DNA from 4 places in the Pseudomonas prosekii genome. Region 1 is predicted to be linked to each of the others. Evidence: predicted binding sites of a transcription regulator. Region 1 holds the regulator's gene; each other region holds the start of a gene.
The links. The regulator FliA, encoded in region 1, starts transcription of late flagellar genes. The targets are predictions, from matches to a motif close to CTAAAGTTTNNNNNNNNNNNGCCGNTAA.
Positions count from the first base shown of each region.

Region 2: the regulator FliA is predicted to act here: its motif matches at 3,703-3,730, upstream of BLU01_RS08595 (methyl-accepting chemotaxis protein).
Region 3: the regulator FliA is predicted to act here: its motif matches at 2,879-2,906, upstream of BLU01_RS25915 (methyl-accepting chemotaxis protein).
Region 4: the regulator FliA is predicted to act here: its motif matches at 2,549-2,576, upstream of BLU01_RS13860 (methyl-accepting chemotaxis protein).

Region 1 covers NZ_LT629762.1:1,009,395-1,015,491, reverse strand. Annotated here, with positions in the region: gene flhA (flagellar biosynthesis protein FlhA) at 1-565, shown strand, start outside; gene flhF (flagellar biosynthesis protein FlhF) at 577-1,911, shown strand; gene fleN (flagellar synthesis regulator FleN) at 2,028-2,858, shown strand; gene fliA (RNA polymerase sigma factor FliA) at 2,855-3,595, shown strand; gene BLU01_RS04660 (chemotaxis response regulator CheY) at 3,763-4,134, shown strand; gene BLU01_RS04655 (protein phosphatase CheZ) at 4,157-4,945, shown strand; gene BLU01_RS04650 (chemotaxis protein CheA) at 5,000-6,097, shown strand, end outside.
Region 2 covers NZ_LT629762.1:1,852,382-1,858,478, reverse strand. Annotated here, with positions in the region: gene BLU01_RS08610 (DUF1631 domain-containing protein) at 1-2,054, shown strand, start outside; gene ampD (1,6-anhydro-N-acetylmuramyl-L-alanine amidase AmpD) at 2,119-2,679, shown strand; gene ampE (regulatory signaling modulator protein AmpE) at 2,676-3,512, shown strand; gene BLU01_RS08595 (methyl-accepting chemotaxis protein) at 3,820-5,850, shown strand; gene BLU01_RS08590 (TatD family hydrolase) at 5,976-6,097, opposite strand, start outside.
Region 3 covers NZ_LT629762.1:5,738,748-5,744,844, forward strand. Annotated here, with positions in the region: gene BLU01_RS25905 (YqaA family protein) at 1-104, opposite strand, end outside; gene BLU01_RS25910 (DUF411 domain-containing protein) at 104-550, opposite strand; gene BLU01_RS25915 (methyl-accepting chemotaxis protein) at 819-2,810, opposite strand; gene BLU01_RS25920 (hypothetical protein) at 3,230-3,745, shown strand; gene BLU01_RS25925 (GNAT family N-acetyltransferase) at 3,749-4,675, opposite strand; gene BLU01_RS25930 (AMP-binding protein) at 4,672-5,961, opposite strand; gene BLU01_RS25935 (aldehyde dehydrogenase family protein) at 6,020-6,097, opposite strand, start outside.
Region 4 covers NZ_LT629762.1:3,065,946-3,072,042, reverse strand. Annotated here, with positions in the region: gene BLU01_RS13865 (vWA domain-containing protein) at 1-346, shown strand, start outside; gene BLU01_RS13860 (methyl-accepting chemotaxis protein) at 450-2,426, opposite strand; gene BLU01_RS13850 (LysR substrate-binding domain-containing protein) at 2,846-3,766, opposite strand; gene BLU01_RS13845 (NorM family multidrug efflux MATE transporter) at 3,940-5,337, shown strand; gene BLU01_RS13840 (putative bifunctional diguanylate cyclase/phosphodiesterase) at 5,449-6,097, opposite strand, start outside.

The sequences.
Region 1 (6,097 bases):
GCAATTGCTGGCCAAAAGCTCGCCAAAACTGGCGGAAGAGCTGGTGCCGGGCGTGGTGTCGCTGTCGCAGCTGCTCAAGGTTTTGCAAGCGCTGCTGGCCGAACAAGTGCCGGTTCGCGACATTCGCAGCATTGCCGAGGCCATCGCCAACAATGCCGCCAAGAGTCAAGATACTGCCGCGCTGGTGGCTGCAGTGCGCGTTGGCGTAAGCCGCGCAATCGTCCAAAGCATTGTAGGGACTGAGTCTGAGCTGCCAGTTATCACCCTGGAGCCAAGGTTGGAACAGATATTGCTCAATAGTCTGCAGAAGGCAGGACAAGGCTCGGAAGAGGGCGTTCTGCTGGAGCCAAGCATGGCGGAAAAGCTGCAGCGCTCGTTGATCGAAGCGGCGCAGCGTCAAGAGATGCAAGGTCAACCGGTGATTCTGCTGGTGGCCGGTCCGGTTCGCGCGATGCTCTCGCGATTCGGCAGGCTGGCAGTTCCGGGTTTGCACGTGTTGGCGTATCAGGAAATTCCTGACAACAAGCAAGTGACCATCGTTGCGACAGTAGGGCCCAACGGCTGAGGTAGCAGTTTATGCAAGTTAAGCGTTTTTTCGCCGCCGATATGCGTCAGGCCATGAAGCTGGTTCGTGATGAGCTGGGCGCTGATGCCGCAATCATCGGCAACCGCCGGATCGCCGGCGGTGTCGAGCTGACGGCTGCGCTGGATTACAAATTGTCGGCGCTGGCCCCGCGCGTTCCGAACATGGAACTCGAGGACGAGCTGCGCAAGACGCAGTCGCGCATCGCTACCGCCCAGGCCGAATTGACCCTGCGCAGCGAAGGCGAGACCGAAGGTGACAAGACCACCAATCGCCAGTTGTTCGCCGGCCTGCCACTGACCGCCGCCGAGCCGCTGATCGAACCGACTTACAGCGAACCACGTCGTGCTGCGCCGGCCCCTGCGCCAGCCGCCGGCGGGGTCGACCCGCGCGCTTTCGACTCGATGCGTTTCGAGCTCAACAGCCTGCGCGAACTGATGGAAGTGCAACTTGGCTCGCTGGCCTGGAATCAGCTGCAAGGCAGCCGTCCGGCCCAGGCCAACCTGTGGCGTCGTCTGCAACGCATCGGCTTGTCCGGCCCGTTGTCGCGCGACCTGCTGGCGCTGATCACCGAAATTCAAGAGCCTCGTCAGGCCTGGCGCATGTTGCTGGCGCACCTGGCGCGGATGATTGCGACCCCGGAAGTCGAGCCACTGGAAGAGGGCGGCGTGATTGCCATGGTCGGCCCTGCCGGTATGGGCAAGACCACCACGCTGGCCAAACTCGCCGCGCGCTATGTGCTCAAGTACGGCGCGCAAAGCATCGCGCTGGTGAGCATGGACAGCTACCGCATCGGGGCGCAGGAACAACTGAAAACGCTGGGCCGAATCCTCAATGTCTCGGTGACCCACGTCGATCCGGGTCAGTCGCTGGTGCAGGCATTGGATCCGTTGCTGCGCAAACGGGTGATTTTGATTGATACTGCCGGCCTTCAGGCCAGCGACCCGGCCCTGCGTATGCAGCTCGAAAGCCTGGCCGGTCGCGGCATCAAGTCAAAGAATTATCTGGTTCTGGCTACCACCAGCCAGAAACAGGTGCTGACCGCCGCTTATCACAGTTACAAGCGGTGCGGGCTGGCCGGCTGCATCCTGACTAAACTGGATGAAACGGCAAGTCTGGGCGAGGTGTTGAGCCTGGCCATCAGTCATGAATTGCCGGTGGCTTACCTCACCGATGGCCCGCGTATTCCAGATGATCTGCATCTGCCGCGACGTCACCAGTTGGTCAGTCGCGCGGTCAGCGTGCAAATGCAGGAAGAACCCAGCGAAGAAGCCATGGCTGACATGTTCGCTGATATTTACCACAGTCCGACCAAGCAGGTGGGCTGAGGTGCTAATGAACAGTTTTTGTACCTACATCGATGGTCTGCCATGCATTGTTCAGATTGTGAACGCGCAGCCAGTAATGTGGCCTCCGTCTATGCAAGACAAGGTAAAGAAATAACATGGGCAGCATGCATCCCGTACAGGTGATCGCGGTGACCGGCGGCAAAGGTGGCGTCGGCAAGACTAACGTGTCAGTGAACTTGTCCCTGGCTCTGGCAGAGCTTGGCCGACGGGTCATGCTGCTGGACGCCGATCTGGGTCTGGCGAACGTTGACGTTCTGCTGGGACTGACGCCCAAACGTACTCTGGCCGACGTAATTGAAGGCCGCTGCGAGCTGCGCGACGTTCTGTTGCAAGGCCCCGGCGGCATTCGCATCGTCCCGGCCGCGTCCGGCACGCAAAGCATGGTTCATCTGACCCCTGCGCAGCACGCCGGCCTGATCCAGGCGTTCAGCGATATCGGCGATAACCTCGACGTATTGGTGATCGACACGGCTGCGGGTATTGGTGACTCGGTAGTCAGTTTTGTTCGCGCCGCCCAGGAAGTGTTGCTGGTGGTGTGCGACGAGCCGACTTCGATTACCGACGCCTACGCGCTGATCAAGTTGCTCAACCGCGATTACGGCATGAACCGCTTCCGTGTCCTGGCCAACATGGCCCAGAGCCCGCAGGAAGGTCGCAACCTGTTCGCCAAGTTGACCAAGGTCACGGACCGCTTCCTCGACGTCGCCCTACAATACGTCGGCGCCGTGCCTTACGACGAAAGCGTGCGCAAGGCTGTGCAGAAACAACGTGCTGTCTACGAAGCCTTCCCGCGCTCCAAGTGCGCACTGGCGTTCAAGGCGATTGCACAGAAGGTCGACACTTGGCCGTTGCCCGCCAACCCGCGCGGACACCTGGAGTTTTTCGTCGAACGTCTCGTGCAACAAACCGCAGGACCCGTCCTATGACAGCCAGTGGCTACAACCTCTACCAGAAGTCGGCACGTGATGCGCAATACGAGCTGATCGAGCGTTACGCGCCACTGGTCAAACGCATTGCTTACCACTTGCTGGCGCGTTTGCCGGCCAGTGTCCAGGTGGAAGACCTGATCCAGGCCGGGATGATCGGCCTGCTTGAAGTGTCGACCAAATATGACGCCAGCAAAGGCGCGAGCTTCGAAACGTACGCGGGCATTCGAATCCGTGGCGCGATGCTCGATGAAGTACGCAAAGGGGACTGGGCGCCACGTTCGGTCCACCGCAATACCCGCATGGTCAGCGACGCAATTCGCTCGATTGAAGCTAAAACCGGTCGTGACGCTAAAGATCACGAGGTTGCGGCCGAACTCCAATTGAGTCTCGACGATTATTACGGGATTTTGAACGATACCTTGGGCAGCCGCCTGTTCAGTTTCGACGACCTGTTGCAGGACGGCGAACACGAAGGGCTGCACGAGGATGGCGCCAGTGCTCATCTGGAGCCGTCGCGCGATCTGGAAGATGAACGCTTCCAGGCCGCTTTGGCGGACGCGATTGCCAATTTGCCGGAGCGTGAGCGGCTGGTGTTGGCGCTGTACTACGACGAAGAGCTGAACCTCAAGGAAATCGGTGAAGTCCTTGGCGTCAGTGAATCGCGGGTCAGCCAGTTACACAGCCAGTGCGCGGCCCGTTTGCGGGGGCGTTTGGGGGAGTGGCGAGCGCGCTGAAGGCAGTGTGGGGACACTGCGAACGAGGCTGGTGCGGTGATGAACCGCAGCGGTCTCGATCTGTTGTGCTCCAGACAGTCATCGAATGCTTTGCCTGATTGAATGAAATGGCGTGTCCAGGTGCTGGGCGCGTTTAAGACTGCTTGGAGGTCGAATTGGACAAGAACATGAAAATCCTCATCGTTGATGACTTCTCAACGATGCGGCGGATCATTAAAAACCTGTTGCGTGACCTCGGGTTCACCAACACGGTCGAGGCTGACGATGGCACCACTGCCATCCCGGTTCTCAACAGCGGCAGCATCGACTTTCTGGTAACGGACTGGAACATGCCGGGCATGACCGGCATCGATCTGCTGCGCCACGTGCGCGCCGATGAAAAACTCAAGCACTTGCCAGTGCTGATGGTGACCGCTGAAGCCAAGCGCGAGCAGATCATCGAAGCGGCCCAGGCCGGTGTAAACGGCTATGTGGTCAAACCCTTCACGGCCCAGGCGTTGAAAGACAAGATCGAAAAGATTTTCGAACGCATCGGTTGAGCAACTGCGCCACGGGGGAGCTATGGAGCATAAAGAATCTTCACAGGGCGATTTTGAGTCGACCCTGAAAAAACACGCCGTCGAACTGGTCGAAAGCCTTGAAAAGGGCAGGTTTGGCGACGCTGTGCAACTGATCCATGAGCTCAACCAGACCCGTGACCGCGGCCTGTATCAGGAAGTGGGCAAGCTCACTCGCGAGCTGCATAGCGCGATCGTCAATTTTCAGATTGACCCGAATATGCCGCAAGCCGAGGAAGTCTCGCAGATCACCGACGCCACCGAGCGTCTGGGGTATGTGGTCAAGCTCACCGAGGCCGCTGCCAACCGCACCATGGACCTGGTGGAAAACGCCACGCCGCTGGTCAATGGCCTGAGCACTGAAGCCCAGGCATTGAGCGCCGACTGGGGCCGGTTCATGCGTCGCGAAGTCGGGGCTGAAGAGTTCCGTGAGCTGGCGCGTCGTGTCGACGGTTTCCTGACACGCAGCAGCGAAGACAACCGCGTGGTGTCGAGCAATCTCAACGACATCCTGCTGGCTCAGGATTACCAGGACCTCACCGGTCAGGTGATCAAGCGCGTGACCCAGTTGGTCACCGAAGTCGAAAGCAATCTGCTCAAGCTCGTACTCATGGCCAGCCAGGTAGACCGCTTTGCGGGTATCGAACATGACCGTGACGCGATGCTGGCTGAAAAAGATCCGCAAAAACATCTCTCTCAGGGTGAAGGTCCGCAGATTCATGCCGATAAGAGAGAAGACGTTGTGTCCGGTCAGGACGATGTGGACGATTTGTTATCCAGCCTGGGATTTTAGAGTTTTAGAATTTTAGGTTTTTTAGGTTTTTAGACCTGTAGGAGCACCCCCTTAATGAGCTTCGGCGCCGATGAAGAGATCCTTCAGGATTTCCTGGTTGAGGCCGGCGAGATTCTAGAGCTACTGTCCGAGCAACTGGTCGAGCTGGAAAGCCGACCGGATGATGCGGACTTGCTCAATGCAATTTTTCGCGGTTTTCACACTGTAAAAGGGGGCGCCGGCTTCCTCCAGCTCAATGAACTGGTGGAGTGCTGTCACATCGCCGAGAACGTGTTCGACATCCTGCGCAAGGGTGAACGCCGCGTCGACTCGGAACTGATGGACGTGGTTCTCGAAGCGCTGGATGCGGTGAACGGCATGTTCACCGAAGTCCGCGAACGCAGCCCGATCACCGCTGCCACTCCAGAATTGCTCGCGGCACTGGCCCGTCTGGCCGAGCCGCAATCCGCCGACGAAGCCGCCCCGGTGGCCGACGTGGTGGAAGAACCGACCGCTGAAAGCGCCTCCGGCGACGACAGCGGCGACATTACCGACAATGAATTTGAACAACTGCTGGATTCGCTGAACGCCGTCAAGGCTCAGGCTGAAGCCCCGGCACCCGTCGCTGCGCCAGCGCCGAGCAGCAGCACCGCCGCCGCCAGCGACGAAATCACCGATGACGAGTTCGAGTCGTTGCTCGATCAGTTGCACGGCAAAGGTCAGTTCGCGGTGGATGCCGTCGCTGCGCCTGCGTCCGCGCCAAGTCCCGCAGCACCGGCCGCGCCAAAAGCGGCGGGCGACAGCTCGGACATCACCGACGACGAATTCGAAGCGTTGCTCGATCAACTGCACGGCAAGGGCAACTTTGCCGTTGACGCACTGGAGTCGGCCATTGCCGCGACACCAGTGCCGGCAGCACCTACCGCGAAAGCGGCCGGCGGTGATCTGATTTCCGATCACGAGTTCGAATCGCTGCTCGACGAATTGCACGGCAAAGGCAAGTTCACCGAAGTCGGCACTGGCGCAGTGGTTTCTGCTCCTGTGGCCAAGGCCCCGGCGCCTGCGGCAGCACCCAAGCCTGTGGCGAAAGCGCCTGAGCCGAAAGCTGAACCGGCCAAGCCTGCGGCAGCTCCAGCGCCTGCCCGCGCTGCGTCGCCGCCACCGGCGGAAAAA
Region 2 (6,097 bases), 840 kb from region 1:
CCCTGTTTGAAATGGCCGACCGCGCCCGCAACGACGTCGAGCAGAACATCTTTTTCGAAGCCATGCGCGATTTGCGCCTCAAGCGTAAAAGCATTGAGCGCGGCTTTCTCGAGCTATTCTTCGAGGCCTTTGTCAGCCTCACTCAATACGACGTCAGCCGCTCAGTCCTGCCGCTGACGCACACGTTGACGTTTGATCCCGACGCGCCGCTGCCCAACGACGACCTTGAGCGCAGCGTCGCCGTGGAAGCGATGGTCAGCAAAGTGATGAATCGCGACGGTTTTGCTCTCGATCAACTGACCACGCGGCTGAGCGTGTTGTTGGGCAAAGAGTTGCTCGAACAGCACAATCCGTTGGGCCCGGCGATGCTCTGCGAATACTTTCTGCAGGCCGGGCGCAATCTGGGCGTGGAGATCAAGGTCAAGCTGATCATCCTCAAACTGTTCGAGCGCTATGTGCTCAGCAGCGCCGATCAGCTCTACGCCGAAGCCAATCAACTGTTGATCGCCACGGGCGTGTTGCCCGAACTCAAACCGGCGCCGGCGCGGCGCGCTACTGATCGCGCGATCGCCAGTGCGCAGGCTGAACCGGCCGACGCCAGCGCCAGGCCTGGCCACACGCACATCGACGAAAGCGTGCAGGAAGTGTTCGCCGCGTTGCAGGAATTACTCTTTCACGTGCGCGGCACCGTGGCACCGACCCTCGAAGCCAGCGTGCCGCCGCAACCGATTTCCACGCGCGACCTGATGCGCCTGCTCTCACACTTGCAGCAATACGTGCCCGACCCGGCGGCGCAGGACGACTTCGATCTGCGCAATCAGCTCGAACAATTGCTCACTCGAGTCAGCGTCAAAAGCGGCAAGTCGCGGGTGGTTGGGGTTGCCGATGAAGACGTGATCAACCTCATCGCGATGTTGTTTGAATGCATCCTCGATGACCGCAACCTGCCGGACTCGCTCAAAGCGCTGATCGGCCGTTTGCAGATTCCGATGCTCAAGGTCGCGGTCGTCGACAAAAGCTTTTTCAGCCGCAGCAGCCACCCGGCGCGGCGCCTGCTCAATGAAATCGCCGCCGCAGCCATGGGCTGGGGCGAGTGTGATGACCATGAGCGCGACACTCTTTACCTGCGCATCGAGCAAGTGGTGCAGCGGCTGTTGAACGACTTTGTCGATGACCCGGCGATTTTCTCCGAGTTGCTCGCGGACTTCCTCGCGTTCACCAGCGATGAGCGTCGGCGCAGCGAGCTGTTGGAGCAACGCACCCGCGACGCCGAAGAGGGCCGGGCGAAAACCGAACTGGCGCGCCAGCGTGTCGAGCAAGCATTGAATGAAGCGCTGCTGGGCAAGCTGTTGCCGCAAGCAGTGGTGGCGTTTGTCCAGAATGCCTGGAGCAAAGTGCTGATGCTGACGTGCCTCAAGCATGGCGACCAGTCCGTCGAATGGCAGGCCGATGTGCAAACCATGGCGCAACTGATCTGGAGCGTGCAGCGCCACGACGAGGCCGACGCCAACCTGCGGCTGTTGTCGCTGGTCCCGGGTTTGCTTAAAGCGCTGCGCGATGGCCTCAGCAGTTCGGCGTTCGATCCGTTTGCCACCAGCGAATTCTTCGCCGAACTGGAAACCTTGCACGTGCAATTGTTCGAGCGCCCGGCGCAACCGTCGGCGCCTGCGAATGAAACACCGGTGATGGTCGAAGTGGTTGAAGAAATCGTCCTGCGTACCGCTGATGAAGGTACGGTTGACCCGACGTCGCTGCGCTTGCCGGCTAACGATGCCGGTCTGCTCGAAGTCGAGCGCTTGCGGGTCGGCAGTTGGGTGGAGTTTCAGGAAGACGAGGACAACACCCTGCGCTGCAAACTGGCAGCGGTCATCGATGCCACCGGCAAATACATTTTCGTCAATCGCACCGGCATGAAAGTGCTGGAGCGCAGTCGTAACGGGTTGGCGCTGGAGTTTCGTCGCGGCGCGGTGCGCACGCTGGACGATACGCTGCTGTTTGATCGGGCGCTGGAATCGGTGATCGGCAACTTGCGCCGTCTCAATCACGCCAAGTGATCGCGCGCGGAGGGTCTATCGCGGCATACTGGGCGCCAACACGATTGTCGTTGAAGGAACCTGTATGCAGTTGGACCCCGCGAGCGGTTGGTGCCAGGGCGTTGATATCTGCCCGTCACCCAACTTCAATGCGCGCCCCTCGGAAGAAATCTCCCTGCTGGTGATCCACAACATCAGCCTGCCGCCCGCCCAATTCGCCACCGGCAAGGTCCAGGAGTTTTTCCAGAATCGTCTGGATGTCACCGAGCATCCTTACTTTGAAGGGATTGCCGAGCTGCGCGTTTCTGCGCATTTTCTGATCGAACGTGACGGCACCGTCACTCAGTTTGTCTCCTGTCTTGAGCGCGCCTGGCATGCCGGCGTCTCGAACTTCGAGGGACGGGAATTCTGTAATGATTTTTCCGTGGGTATCGAGCTGGAAGGCACCGATGATCTGCCGTTCACCGATGCGCAATATCTGGCGCTGACGACCCTGACCCGACAGCTGCAAAGCGCTTTCAGCGGGATTACCGCGCAGCGCATTTGCGGGCATAGCGACATCGCTCCGGGGCGCAAGACTGACCCGGGACCTGCGTTCGACTGGGCACGCTACCGCGCCGCCCTGGCAAAAGAGGAACAACAATGAGTTTTCTGGTGTTGCTGTTGGCGGTCTGGATCGAGAAATTCTCGGCCCTGCGCCATCGTCTCCAACGTGATGGCGGCTGGTTGCGCGAACTGCACAAACTCGAAGCCAGCCCTCGTCTCAAGGACCATCCGTGGCTGGTGTTGATCATTCTGGTATTGCTGCCGGTGGCGCTGCTCGGTTTGCTGTTGATCGTGCTGCAACCGGTGGCTTACGGTTTGCTGGCGTTGCCGGTGCATCTGCTGGTGGTGATTTACAGTTTGGGTCGCGGCGATCTGCTCGGCCAGCTCGGGCCGTTTCGCGATGCCTGGCGTCGCGAAGACCTGCAAGCCGCGACGCACGTGGCCAAACGCGACCTCGATATCTGCGCCGAGGATGGCGAGCAATTGCTGGAGCGGGTGCAGGCGCACCTGTTGTGGCAGGCCTATCAAAGCTTCTTTGCGGTGATTTTCTGGTACTTCCTGTTGGGCCCGGTCGCCGCGCTGAGTTATCGCTTGCTCGCCCTCGCCGAGGAGCACGGGCAGAACCCGGCAGTGGTCGAGCGCGCCGCGCAATTGCGGCATGCCTTTGATTGGGTGCCGGTGCGCTTGCTGGCGGGGAGTTTTGCGCTGGTCGGCAACTTTGTCGCGGTCGGACGGGTGATGCTGCACGAACTGCTGAACTGGAACATCAGCGCCGCGCAGTTGATCGAAAAAGTCGGCCTGGTCGCCGGAGAAATCCCTGCACCGGTGGTCGGACCGGATGGCATCAACAGCCTCGATCGCCTGTGGGAATTGCTGCTGCGCGCGGCAGTGCTCTGGTATGCCGGATTTGCGCTCTGGACGGTGTTGCCCTGAGTCAGCAATATTTTCGGCATGGCAATCATGTGGCGAGGGGGTTTACCCCCGTTCGGCTGCGCAGCAGTCGCAAATCCTTTGCCCGCAGTCTAATCGTTGATGACTGGGGCGGCTGCGCCACCCAACGGGGGTAAACCCCCTCGCCACAGGAATCCGATTGAGACGTGAAGCCCGCCATCCTGCCGTTAACCTTAAGTTACAAAAACTCCCGCCGATTTAAGCTATACAGACATGGCGCCCAATAGTGGCTATCTGCTGTGTCTGTGCGCCTGCCAATAAAAATAAGAAATCCAAGGGAGACTTCACAGTGAAGAGCTTGCTCTATCCTGCTGTCGCGCTGATGAACCGCTTGAGCTTCGGCATGAAGTTCAGCCTGATCAGCGTGCTGTTCCTGGTGCCGATGCTGGTGACCAACTTCTACCTGGTGCGCGATTCCTATCGTGAATTCCAGGGCACCCAAATCGAATTGCAAAGCCTCGACCTGCTGGGCAGCAGCCTGACCCTGCGCCGCGACCTGGAAACTCTGAACAATCTGGTGCAGATCGACGTCACCCTCGGCCAATCCGGCAAGGCCGGTGATGTCGAGAGCAAGATCAGCGCGCTGGAGCAGAGCGTCCTCGCGCGCTTGCAAGGGTTGGCGGCGATGAGCACCGACCCCGAGCAGATCAGCGCGTTCGACGCCAAACGCGACGAAATGATCGCTGCGTTCAAGGCCCAGCAAGCGGAAAACTCTCTGCAAAGCAAAAGCGCGCTGATCGGCAAACTGCTCGGCAGCGCGCAGATTTTCAGTCAGATCATCACCAGCCAGGCCGGCCTCAGTCGCGACACGCAAAGCGACATGCGCCAGCTCAGTGAGCTGATCACCAACGTCACCCCGCCGGTCACGCAGATTCTCGGCGAGGGCCGGGCCATGGGTTCGTTGTCGCTGGGGCAGGGCTTTCTCAATTCGGCATCGAGCACGCGTTTTGATGAATTGCTCGCGCAAATCGAAAAGCTCCAGGCTGAATACGGGCTGAAACTGCAAGACGCGCTGGGCTCCAGCAAAGCCGCGAATCAAACCCTCGCCGCCCAGGCCGAAACCAGCAAGGCCTCGCTGAAAAAGGCCAGCGAACTGTTCGAAGAACAAGTGGTGATGGCCGACACGCTCGATGCGCCGTGGCCGGCGTTTTACGATCAGGTCAGCGGCCTGATGGAGCAGACCTACCAGCTCAACGAAGCGACCCTGAAATTCCTCGGCACCCAGTTGCAGCAACGGCTGGAGCAAAACCGCATGCACATGGTGTTGCAGGCCGTGGCGTTGTCGGTGGTGTTTGTGCTGATCTTTTACCTCTACGGCGGCTTCTACGCGTCGACCCGCACCACCCTGAAAAACCTCGGGGCGATGATGGACAACGTCGCGGCCGGCGACATGACCGTGACGTTCCACGCCAACAGCCGCGATGAGCTGGGCGAGTTGGGCGAAGTGTTCAACGGCACGGTGAAGAAGATCCATGACTTGATCGAGCGCGTCGGCCGCACCGTCGGCGAAGTCGAACGTCAGGCCGGGCAAGTGCAGGACGTTTCTGCGCAGAGCAACCAAGCCGTCGCCGGGCAACGCAGCCAGATCGAGCAGGTCGCCACGGCGATGAACCAGATGTCTGCGACTTCACTGGAAGTAGCGCGCAGTGCGGCAGCCGCGGTCAGCAGCGCGCACAGCGTCAATGACGAAACGCTCAGCGGTCGCGGTTTGGTCGAATCGCAGCAGGGCAGCATTGCCGCGCTGGCGACTGAGATTGATCAGTCGGTGCTGGTGATCAATCAATTGGCCAGCGACAGCCAGTCGATCAGCCGGGTACTCGAGGTGATCAAAAGCATCGCCGAACAAACCAACCTGCTGGCGCTCAACGCGGCCATCGAAGCGGCGCGGGCGGGCGAGCAGGGCCGGGGCTTTGCGGTGGTGGCGGATGAAGTGCGCACGTTGGCCAAGCGCACTCAGCAATCCACCGAAGAAATCGAGCAGATGATTGCCAAGCTCCACGGCGGAGTGGGCGCGGCGGTGAAAGCCATGGGCGTCAGTCATCAGATGGCCAGTGGCACGGTCGGGCAGTCGGAGAAGGTCCAGCAAGCGCTGGAAAACATCCTCGGCGCGGTCGGCATGATCGTCGACCAGAACCAGCAAATCGCCGCTGCCGTGGAGCAGCAAACGGCGGTGGCCCACGACATCGACCAGAACATCGTCGAGATCAACCGCGCCGGTGAGCGCACCGCCGAGGGCGCGCATCAGACCGAAAACGCCAGCCGCGCATTGTCGGCGCAAGTGCTGGAACTGAAACAACTGATCAGCGCATTCCGCGTCTGATTACCCCGCAATCCCCTGTGGGAGCGAAGCTTGCTCGCGATGGCGTACTGACCGTCAACATTGATGATGACTGACACAGCGCCATCGCGAGCTAGCTCGCTCCCACAGGGAATGAGTGCAACTACCTACCAGTTAAACAATTCGCAGGCATTCGCCGTGCTCGCCGCCGCCAGTTGCTCAGGGCTGATCGCCATAATGTTGGCCAGCGCCGCACAGATCGCCGGCAAGTGCGCCGGGCTGTTGCGCT
Region 3 (6,097 bases), 1.4 Mb from region 1:
TTATCGCTGAGTAACAGGCCGACCAGCAGCGCTTCGGATTGCAACGGCAACAGCGTCGCCGCGCCGAACGCCGCCAGGAACAGCCCGATGTAGGCGCCGAACATCAATGCGCGGGGTAGTCCGCCACCACCACGTCGGCGCCGGTTTTGCTCAGGCCGATGATTTGATAAGCGTCGCTCATGCCGTCCATTTCCATGCCCGGCGAGCCCATCGGCATGCCGGGGGCGGCGACGCCGAGCAGGTCGTCACGTTTGCTCAGCGCCAGCACTTGCTCGGCCGGCACATGACCTTCGACGAACTTGCCGTTGATCAACGCGGTGTGACAGGACGCCAGGCGTGGCGGCACGCCGTGCTGTTGTTTGAAGGTGCTCATGTCGGCTTCAACGTGATCTTCAACTTTGAAGCCGTTGGCTTGCAGATGGCTGATCCACTTTTTGCAGCAACCGCAATTGGCGTCGCGATGGACTTCTATCGGGATCAGATCCGCCGCTTGGGCGAGGGAGGAAATGAGCAGGGTGCTCAGGGCGATCAATCGCAGAGGGGTTCGCATGGCATATCTCGGCTGGAATGGCGGTCAAAAAAACAGGCATTTTGACTACTTTAGCCGCTGCTGCGCGAGGGGAGTGTTTCGAATTAATGCAGATAGGCCAAGTACGTGAGTATCTGTGGCGAGGGGGGGCTTGCCCCCGTTGGGTTGCGAAGCAGCCCCAGCTGTTCCTCCAGTCAGTCCGTGGTCGCAGGTTTGGCGACGGCTTCGCCGCCGAACGGGGGCAAGCCCCCTCGCCACAGGCAAGCCCCCCATCACACGGTGCGTCCCGTCAACTAACCTTGAACCGGCCCATGATTGCGCTTACGCGGCTATTCGCTTCCAGCAGTTGCTGGGTGTTGAGTTCGCTGGCGTGACCGCTTTTCACCAGTTCGTCGACCATGTGGCGGATCTGCACCATGCTGCGGTTGATCTCTTCGGTCACTGCGCTTTGCTGCTCGGCGGCAGTGGCAATCTGGGTGCTGAGGCTGTTGATGTGGCTGACCGAGCCGGCCATTTCATCCAGACCGGAGTTAACCCGCGCCGTTGCATCGGCGGCGGATTGGCAACTGGCCTGAGTGTTTTCCATCGCCGCCACCGACGAGCTCACGCCGAGCGTCAGGCGTTTGAGCATTTCATTGATTTCCGAGGTACTGGCCTGGGTCCGGGCGGCGAGGGCGCGGACTTCATCCGCGACCACGGCAAACCCGCGTCCCTGTTCCCCGGCGCGCGCGGCTTCAATCGCCGCGTTGAGCGCCAGCAAGTTGGTTTGCCCGGCAATCGCGCCGATCACCCCGAGAATCTCGGTAATCCGTTGCGCGTCCTGCTGCATGCTTTCGACTTTATGCGTGGCGCTCGACACTTCATCGATCAACGCGACGACGCTGCTGGACGCCTCGCCCACCACCACTCGCGAGCGATCCGCGTGCTCGTTGGCGCGCTGAGTGAACGCAGCCGTTTCGGCGGCATTCTGCGCAACGCTGTCGGCGGTGGAGCTCATTTCGGTGATCGCGGTGACGGTCTGGTCGGTTTCCGAAGCGTGGCGAACAAGGATCTGGCTGGTGTGCGCCGAGGTCCGCTGCAAGTTGTCCAGGCTCGACGCCATGGCGCCGGTGGCTTGGGTCACTTCGCCGATCATGTTTTGCAGATAAATGATGAAGGCGTTGACCGAGTGCCCGATGGCGCCAAGTTCGTCTTCGGCGCGAATGGTGATGCGCTTGGTCAGGTCGGCATCACCGGCAGACAATGCATCGATATTGGTTTTGAGGATCTTCATCCGGTTGATCAACTGGCGGATCGCGTAGATCTGCAGCAACACCAACAGGATCACCATTGGAATCTGCAACAGCACCAAGGTGTTCATTACATCGTCACGTTGCGCGGTAATCAGCTTGGTTGGCAGGGCGGTGGCGAGGAACCACGGCGTGCCTTCGATCGGGCGCATGAAGAACGTGGCGGCTTCACCGTTGTTGTCGAATTCCACCCGTTGCGCCTGATCGCGGTTTTGCAGGCCAGCCTTGACCTGACTGGCGAAAGGCAAGCTGGCGGCCAGCTCACTGACGTTTTTCAGGACAATCGGACCGTTGATGCGCGAACTGTTGCTGATGATCTTGCCGTCGGCTTCGACGATCAGCATCTCGGCGCCGAGGTCTTTTTCCTTGCGTGCGACCAGGTCGTTGAAGAAGCCCAGGGTCACATCGATGGTCGACACGCCGTAAGCCGCGCCGTTTTTCTGAATGGCCATCGCGCAGTTGGTGCGCGGTTCGGCGCTGGCGTCGTCCTTATAGGCGGCTGCCCACGCGCACTGGCCGCGCGGGGTTTGCATGCCGCCCTTGTACCAGGTCTGGTCGTAATAGTTGGGCGCAGCGTCGCTGTTCCAGAAGGTATTGACCGCCAGTTTGCCGGAGCTGTCGCGGTGCCAGAAGGTGCTGAATTTGTTCCGGCCCGCTTCACGCTGGCCGGGCAATGGCCAGATCCCGCCACCAAACACTTTCAATTCGCCGTACTGGTCAACCAGACCGGGCAGCACCGTGTCGATGGCGGCACTGTCGAGCAGGGGAATGGTCTGGGTGATGCTGCGTTGCTGGGCTTGCACTTTGTTGAGTTCGCCCTGGATTTGCTCGGCGACCTCGGCAATGCGGTTGAGCGCCACTTGCTCTTCGGTGTGGCGCAACTTCGGCGCGACCAACTGGCTGATGCCGACCACCGTCAGCACGCAAAGCAGCAGGATGAACAGGACCAGAAACAGCGTGTAGCGAGCCTGAATGGTACGGAATGCGGGCATGGGAACTGGTCCTTGTGCGGCTTTCTTATTGTTGAGTTTCGGGATTTGGGAATGCGGCTGTCCAAGACTTATCGGCTCAGGTGCGGCGAGCTTTAGGTACGCGCGTACAGAAAAGAAACACAGGCCCAAAAAACTGGCGAAAATCGAGTATCGCCGTTGGTACAAAAGTGCCGGGCGCGCGGAATATGACAATTGCCAAGTCGCCTATACCAAGATTAAAAATTTCATCTAGACCAATGAAACCGGGCGCTTGCCGATTTGTATCGAAAATGTACGTTAATTGTAAAAACCTGAAATATTTGTAGGAGTACAGTGATTTCACGTCGATACTTCGCGGCATTCAACTCGCTTAAACAAGGATTTTTCATGTTCCCGTCGCAAGGACATTCACCGTTTGTTTGGCTGTCAGGAGTACGTTCATGACTATTGGATTGGTCGGCAACTGGACAGCCAAATCAGGCGTGCTGGTTCGCCAGGGCACGGCAAGTTCGAAACCGGTATCGCAAAGCGCGAAGGTGCGGGAGATCCTCACCGCGGTCGGCACCAACCCGATGCAGCTCGACCGGGCGAAGATGGATTCCATCCAGTTGATCAAACAGGTCAAGGGCTTCGATCCGACGAATATCTCGGTCAAGCAGCTCGGCAACATGAGTACCTACCTCAAGCAAAACGGCATCATCGGCGATGTCACCGCGCTGACGCTGCTGAATGCCGGCGACAAGTTTGACAAGTTCGGCATCCCCAATGACCCGGACGCGAAGTTCAACGCGCTGGAGTACTTCGCGACGCAACTGGACTCGATCCAGAACAACAACCTGAAGGGCAACAAGTACGCCAACTACTTGGTGCCTGAGTTCAAGAAAGCCATCTACGTGTTGCAGAACCTGCAGACTTACGGCGAAGGCACCGGCGCGGTGCTGAAGAAGAAGGAGTAACCGTCAGGCCGCTGAACGGCCGACTTCGACAGTTCGTGGCTGCGGCAGGTTGTCTTGCAAGCGTTGCATATGCGGACAGTGCAGATCGAGGCGCCTGGCGTGGGCGCCGCGATGAAACAGGGCAAACCATTGACCCTGCCTCGGCGCCGGCAGCAGGCCGGTAAAGACAAACCGATTGGCGCTCAAACGCTCGAAATCCTCGGAAAAATTTGCTGACAACGCCACTTTGGCACTGATCAGCCACGCCTCGGGCAATTGCACCAGTTGATCCAGCAGGCGTTTGTCGAGGCGCTCGATGACGACATCGATCCTTTGATGATCCTGGGTCATGTGGAGTAAACGCGGCGCACAGGCTGACACGTCGCTGCCGCTGCCGAATAACCTGCTCAAATGCTCCATGAACCCCCGACAACTGTCCGGCAAGGCGATGTCCGGTAATGGCCAACTGCGCTCGTTGATTGGATGCACGCCGATCACGATGCTTTCCGCCGCCAGCGCGCCGTAAGGCGACGGCACGTGGTCCGGGAGCAGTCCGGTGCAGTGAAAGTCCAGTGTCTGGGCCATGCGCTGGGTGAATGGGTGATGCGTGACCTGCTTGATCAGCACGTACTGAGCGCAGAGCGAGCCGGCGCATTCGAGCAATTCGCGTCCCAGCCGCGTCGCAATATTCTGCCCGCGAGCTGCTGGATGCACGACGCTGAGGGCCAATTCAAAGCTGTCAGTGGGCAACTTGTCGCGGCATAACGCGGCGTGCCCGAGAATCTGCGAGCCTTCGACCGCCAACATTGATTGCCAGCGTCCGTCGAGGTTGTGCTGGGTAATCAGCTTCGGCAGATACACATCCGGTTGCACGTAACGATCGCCATAAACCAGCCTGAACAGTTGGCTGACGGCCATGGCATCGGCGGCGCGGTAAGGGCGGAAGATCATGCGCCTGCCTCTGTGACTTGCGCATACACGCGCAAATCCACAACACGCAGTTGCTTGCCGGAGCGGGGGTGCAGGCTGATGTCGCCGGTGGCGCAAGGCATCACCTGGAATTGCAGCAGGCCGTCGTCGCTCAAGGTTTTGATGGCGGGGTACTTGGCCACAAGTGCGTCGTGCAGGGCTCGACTGATTGTCTCGATGGCGCGTGCGTCGTGGTCGGGCACCCAGTTCACGCGCAAATGGTCAATGCAGTCGATTTGCTCAAGGTGCAATTGCCATTGCTCACTGTCCGCGACGGTTTGAATGATCGCGTGAATCTCATCGGTCAACAGCGACATCACCCCCACACGAACTCGCTGGCTCAAGGCGCTGCGTCCTCTCAGAGCAAACTTGCGTCGAGGTGTGGCGGTGGGCTCGACCCAGCAGGCGCGGTCGCCCACCGGATAACGCAGCAGTGGCATCAGCCGACGACTGAGGCTGGTCACCAGCAACAACCCCACGCGGTTGCACGCTTCGATGACTTCACCGGTGTGCTCGTCGACTATTTCCAGCCGCGTGTGGTGATCGAAGACACGATGTTCGCCGAGCTCGCAGTCGCGGTCGCTGCTGCCGATCAATCCAGCGTCGACGCTGGCGTAGCCGATGGAGGCAACCCGCGCATTTGGGAAAACCCTGGCGAAAATGGCCAGTTGGCCGGGGAATACGCTTTCGCCGCCATACAGCAGTGTTTCCACTCCTTCCAGCACCTGTCCGCGCGCGGTCAGGTATGCCGCGAACTTCAGCAGTTGCGCAGGAATGCCCGCCAGCACGTTGATGTTGTGCTCGCCGATAGCCGCGGTGAGGCCCGGCAGATCAGCGTTACCGGTGAACGGAAACTCGCTGATCGGCACCTCGACGTGGGCCAATGAGTCATGGATGAACAGAAAACTCGCGGCCAGATCTCCGGTAAAAAACAGATTGGCGACCCGGTCACCCGTGTTCAATTGCGCAGACAAACTTTGACCAAAGGGTCTCACCAATGCCTGCCATTCATCGCGTGTGTAAACCGCCAGTTTGCCTTTGCTTGTAGTGCCGCCGGTTTTGAACAGCAGCGCACCCTCGACCGGCGCGGTCAGAACCGGCCAGTGCGCGAGGTCATGACTGCCGCTCCAATATTCATTTGGATCGATCATGGGAACTTGCTCAAGTGCCAAACTTTGTGACGGCAAGTGTGCGAAATGCTTGTTGTAAAAATGCGAATGCTCACGGGTGTGGTGCATTAATTGCTCAAGCGAAAAAAGTTCGTTCATTGAAGTTTCTCGTTCCGGTTCAAGCTTCCTGCCAAACGGTTTAGGGGATGTTGAATAATTATTGTTGTAGGCGTCTATCGATAACTAAGGGGGTTTTGCCGCTGTGGCTGTTTCTTGTGAAGTTGCTGGTGGCACA
Region 4 (6,097 bases), 2.1 Mb from region 1:
GATCAACGGCATCCGCGGCTTGCGCCCGAACGACGGCACGCCGCTGGCCGACAGCCTGGCCAAAGCCGCCAGCACCGTCGATGGGCGCAACAACGATGCGGTGATCGTGATGTTCGTCGACGGCGAAGACAACTGCCAGAAAGACGTCTGCGCCGTGTCCCGCCAAATCGCCCAGAACCAGCCGCGCCTGCGGGTCAACGTGGTCAACATCGGCACCGGCGGCCCCTCGCGCTGCATCGCCGAAAACACCGGCGGCCGCGTCTACTCCAGCAACAACGCAGCGGAACTGGGCAAACAGCTGAAACTGGCGAGCAAGGAAGTGGCGAGTAACGCCAAGTGTGACTAGGCAGGAAATTGCGCTGCTGCCATCGCGAGCAGGCTCACTCCTACAAGGCCGATATTGACCTTGTGGGAGCGAGCTTGCTCGCGATAGCTATTTCACAGGCGTCTCAACGAAACCGATCAACCTCTTGGCGCAAGTCTGCGGCCAGGCTTTCCAGTTCCTTGGCGGTGATCGCCAGGTTCGACACCACTTCACGCTGCTCGCTGTTCGCCAGCGCGATGCTTTGCAGGTTGCTGCTGAGCAACGTCGCGGTGCTGCTCTGCTCTTGGGTGGCGGTGGTGATAGCGGCGAATTGTTGGCCGGCGGAGCGGCTCTGTTCGTCGATGCGCTCGAGTGCCGAGGCGACGTTGGCATTGCGCGACAAGCCTTCCTGCATCAGCACGTTGCCCTGTTCCATGGTGCTCACGGCGTTGCCGGTTTCCTGCTGGATGCTCTGAATCATGCTGGAAATTTCGTCAGTCGCTTCACGAGTGCGCGACGCGAGGTTGCGCACCTCGTCGGCGACCACGGCAAAACCACGGCCCTGCTCGCCGGCACGCGCGGCCTCGATGGCGGCGTTGAGCGCCAGCAGGTTGGTCTGGTCGGCAATCGCGGTAATCACGCCGACGATGCCGCCGATTTCCTGGGAGCGCTGGCCGAGGGTGTTGATCACCGTCGCGGTGCTGTTCAGTGCGCCGGCAATTTGTTCGAGGGAAGAGGATGCTTCGGTCATCGATGTACGACCGATCTGCGTTTGCTGTGCGTTTTCCTGCGCCATGCGCTGGGTGTTGCTCATGTTGTCGGCGATGTTCAGCGAGGTGGCGCTGAACTCTTCCACGGCGCCGGCCATGCTGGTGATTTCGCCGGACTGCTGCTCCATGCCTTCATAAGCGCCGCCGGACAAACCGGACAAGGCCTGGGCGCGGCTGTTGACCTCGGCAGAGGCCTTGCGGATGTGCTCGACCATGGTCGACAGCGCTTGGCTCATCTGGTTGAAGGCGCGCGCCAACTGACCGATTTCGTCGTTGCTCGAGACGTTCAGGCGCACGCTCAAATCACCGGCGCCCAAGGCTTCGGCCTGACGCACCAGATCCCCCAGCGGCGCCAGTTTGCTGCGCAGCAACCAGACTGCCGAGCCCACCGCAATCAACATCGCCAACAGACTGCCGATGGCCAATTGGATGCCGACGCTCCAGGTCACGGCGCTGATTTCGGTTTTCGGCATGCTCGCCACCACCGACCACGGGCCGCCGTCGAACGGCACGGCAACGCTGTAGAACGCTTGCGACTTGTCGCTCCAGAACTCGCCTTTACCCGGGGTTTTGGCCAGGTCGACAATGGCCGGGATCGCCTGATCCAGCGCTTGCACGCCGGCAATCGGCACCAGCCATTTGCTTTGTTCGTCGAGCAACGCCAGCGAGCCAGTCTGGCCGATGCGAAAGCGCTGCAGGTTGGCGAACTGCGCGTTCTGCGCGTCGGTGTAATCAAATCCTACAAACAACACGGCAATGACCTTACCGCTGGTGTCCCTGACCGGCGTGTATTGGGTCATGTAGGAACGTTCGAACAACAAGGCGCGGCCGACGTAACTCTGCCCGGCGATCAACCGTGCGTAAGCCGGGTGAGCGTGATCCAGCAAGGTGCCGATAGCGCGGGTGCCGTCCTGCTTGCTCAGGGAGGTGCTGACGCGAATGAAGTCTTCGCCGCTGCGCACAAACACCGTGGCTACGCCGGCGGTCATTTGCTTGAACTCGTCGACTTCCTGGAAGTTGTTGTTCAACACTTCGCTGCCCAGATGCAGCCCCGGCGTCTGCACGCCGGCCACGCTCACAGGTTCGTCCGGGTGCACGCTCAGGCCCGCGCTGAAGCGCTTTTCGAACAAGCCGCTGAGGCGCTGGGTGCTTTCACGCAACGTGCCGTGGAAGGTGCTCAACTGATCGGCGAGCAAGCGCGCTTCACTGGCCAAATGCTCTTCGCGGGTGGCGAGGTTGGCAGTGTCCAGCGAACGCAAGGCGAACACGGTGCTGCCGCTGATGACAATCGCCAGTATCACGGCAAGCGCAAGACCTAGCTGTGAGGCGATCCGGGCACGGGGTTGAGACATGACAGCTCCTGGCCAAGCGACCGGATCCTCCTTGATCCGGTTGGGCGCTCAGCAAAATTTCTAATAATTGGATAACGCGTGTAGGCGTAGCGCAGAACCTGCACGAAGGTTCCACCAGCAGATATTCGGCGGCAAATCTGAATACTTGAGTTATTAACCCGGTTATAGCGCAGAACTGATGACAGTCCGTGATGCCGCCACCCGTTCGGTAGCCGCTGGCGAAGCCTGCGTTCGGCGGCGTAGCCGTTATGTAGCAGCTGGCGAAGCCTGCGTTCGGCGGTGTAGCCGTCGTGAAATCAGCCAGCGCGGTGTTTCAGTTTCAGCGTGTGCGCGGGTTTACGACGGCTTTGCCGCCGGACGCAGCCTCGCGGTGCTCGGCAGCTGCTACAGGGGGTGCGTTCGTTGAGGTGCGGTTTTGGTCAGCTCAGGCGTTCGACCGGGGGCAATTCCATGGCGCGGACTTCGCCCTGCAAAAAGTCGCTGAGCCTGCGCATGCGCTCACCGCCGGGACGGGTTTTCGGCCACACCAGATAATACTTTTCACCGCTGGCAACGGCGGTCGGCCACGGCAGACTCAGGCGACCTTGCGCGACATCTTCGGCGACCATCAGCAGGTCGCCCATCGACACGCCATAACCGCGAGCGGCGGCGATCATGCCCAGCTCCAGCGTGTCGAACACCTGCCCGCCCTTGAGCGAAACCTTGTCGGCGAGCCCCATGCGTTCCAGCCAATTGCGCCAATCACGCCGGTCCGGCGCCGGGTGCAGCAGCTCGGTGCTGGCCAATCGCGCGACATCCCACGGTTGATCGTCGAGCAGGTTCGGCGCACCGACCGGGATCAGTTCTTCCGGAAACAGCAACGTTGTCTCCCAATCCGGGGGGAAGTTGCCACGGCTGAGGATCACCGCGCAGTCGAACGGTTCGTGGTTGAAATCCACCGCGTCGATGTCCATCCAGGCGCTGGTCAATTGCACTTCGTTGCCCGGCTGCACATGCCGGAAACGGCTGAGCCGCGCCAGCAACCAGCGCATGGTCAGGGTCGACGGGGCTTTCATGCGCAGGATGTCGTCCTCGGCGCGCAAGGTATTGCAGGCGCGTTCCAGCGCGGTAAAACCTTCACGAATGCCCGGCAGAATCAGCCGCGCCGACTCGGTCAATTGCAGATTGCGCCCACTGCGATGAAACAGCCGACAGGCAAAGTGCTCTTCGAGCGTACGAATATGCCGACTGACTGCACTTTGGGTAATCGACAGCTCTTCTGCCGCACGGGTAAACGAGCTGTGCCGCGCCGCCGCTTCAAATGCGCGCAGGGCATACAGGGGAGGAAGCCGACGAGACATGCGCAAAGCTCCTATCGCGGATGGGGCAAAAGAGGGATCGGGCAAACTTATCAGAAAGTCCGCTGGATGAGTTTTAATCATGCCACCCATCCTTTTTATCCCTTTGTGAAAACCCCGCAGAGCGCCGAGAATCGGCGTTTCCCTGTTCTATCTGCCGTAGGAGCGTGATGACCATGCAGCATCCAGCACGTACCGAACTCTGGGCCATCATGCGGCTGGCGGGGCCGTTGATTGCCTCGCAGTTGGCGCACATGTTGATGGTCCTCACCGACACCCTGATGATGGCGCGCCTGAGTCCCGAGGCGCTGGCCGGCGGTGGTCTGGGAGCGGCGACTTATTCGTTCGTGTCGATTTTCTGCATTGGCGTGATTGCGGCGGTCGGCACGTTGGTGGCGATCCGCCAGGGCGCTGGCGATATTGTCGGCGCGGCGCGGCTGACGCAGGCCGGGTTGTGGCTGGCGTGGCTGATGGCGTTGGTGGCCGGGTTGCTGCTGTGGAACCTGAAACCGGTGCTGCTGCTGTTTGGCCAGACCGAAACCAACGTTCAGGCCGCCGGGCAATTCCTGCTGATCCTGCCGTTCGCCCTCCCCGGCTACCTGAGTTTCATGGCCCTGCGCGGGTTCACCAGCGCGATTGGCCGGGCGACGCCAGTGATGGTGATCAGCCTGTGCGGCACGGTGGCCAACTTCGTCCTCAACTATGCGTTGATCACCGGCATGTTCGGCTTGCCGAAAATGGGTCTGGTCGGCATTGGCCTGGTGACGGCAATTGTTGCCAACCTGATGGCCGTGGCGCTGGCGCTGCACATTCGCCGGCACCCGGCTTACGACGCTTATCCGTTGCGTCAGGGCCTGTCGCGGCCGAACCGGCAGTACCTCAAAGAACTCTGGCGCCTGGGTTTGCCGATTGGTGGCACCTACGCGGTGGAAGTCGGTTTGTTCGCGTTTGCCGCGCTGTGCATGGGCACCATGGGCAGCACGCAATTGGCCGCGCATCAGATTGCGCTGCAGATTGTTTCGGTGGCGTTCATGGTGCCGGCGGGGCTTTCGTATGCGATCACCATGCGCATCGGCAAGCATTACGGCGCCGGGCAATTGCTCGATGCGCGGCTGGCGGGTCGGGTCGGGATCGTGTTCGGCGGCGCTTCGATGCTCGCGTTTGCGATGGTCTTCTGGTTGTTGCCGAATCAATTGATCGGGCTGTTTCTCGACCACAACGACGCGGCATTCCGGCCGGTGATTGATCTGGCGGTGAGCCTGCTGGCGGTAGCGGCGTGGTTTGAGTTGTTCGACGGTACGCAGACGATTGCCATGGGCTGCATCCGTGGGCTCAAGGACGCCAAGACTACATTCCTGGTCGGGCTCGGTTGCTACTGGCTGATCGGCGCACCGGCCGCGTGGCTGATGGCGTTCAATCTGAACTGGGGGCCGACGGGCGTCTGGTGGGGCCTGGCGCTGGGCCTGGCGTGCGCGGCGGTGAGTTTGACCTTGGCGTTTGAGTGGAAGATGAAACGGATGATCCGGCGCGAGCCTGCGGTGCAGCAGCGTTTCGAAGTTCCTCAGCCAGAGTGAGATCCCGTGTAGGAGCGAGGCTTGCCCGCGAAGGCTTCGTGTCAGTTAACAAAGATGTCGACTGATACGACGCCTTCGCGGGCAAGCCTCGCTCCTACAGGGGATTTTGCGTTAGCTCATCACTTCTATGGCGGTCTGCTGGCTGCTGCCGAACGTCAGGTATTCGACCAATTCCGCCAGCGGCAGCGGTCGGCTGATCAAATACCCTTGCACCTGATCGCAACCGAACCCGCGCAGCAAATCCAGCTGTGCCGGGGTTTCCACGCCTTCGGCCACCACTTCCAGATTGAGGTTGTGCGCCAGGTTGATCATCGCGTGCACCAGTTTGCGATTCTCTTCGCGTTGCTCCATGCCGCCGACGAAGCTCTTGTCGATCTTCAGCAAGGTGATCGGCAGGCTGTTGAGGTGCACAAACGACGAGAACCCGGTGCCGAAGTCATCCAGTGAGAAGCGCACGCCCAAACGGCCCAGCGCGTCCATGGTTTGCTTGACCAGATCGCTGCGGCGCATCACCGCGGTTTCGGTCAGTTCGAATTCCAGCCATTGCGCCTCGACGCCACGCTCGGTGATCAAGCGACTCAGCGTCGAAAGCAACTGACTGTCCTGAAACTGGCGGAACGACAAGTTGATCGCCATGTGCAGCGCCGGCAGACCGCGTTCGCGCAACGCCTGCATGTCACGCAGCGCCCGGGAAATGACCCAGTAACCCAGCGGCACAATCAAACCGCTCTGCTCGGCCAGCGGCACGAACTCGCTCGGC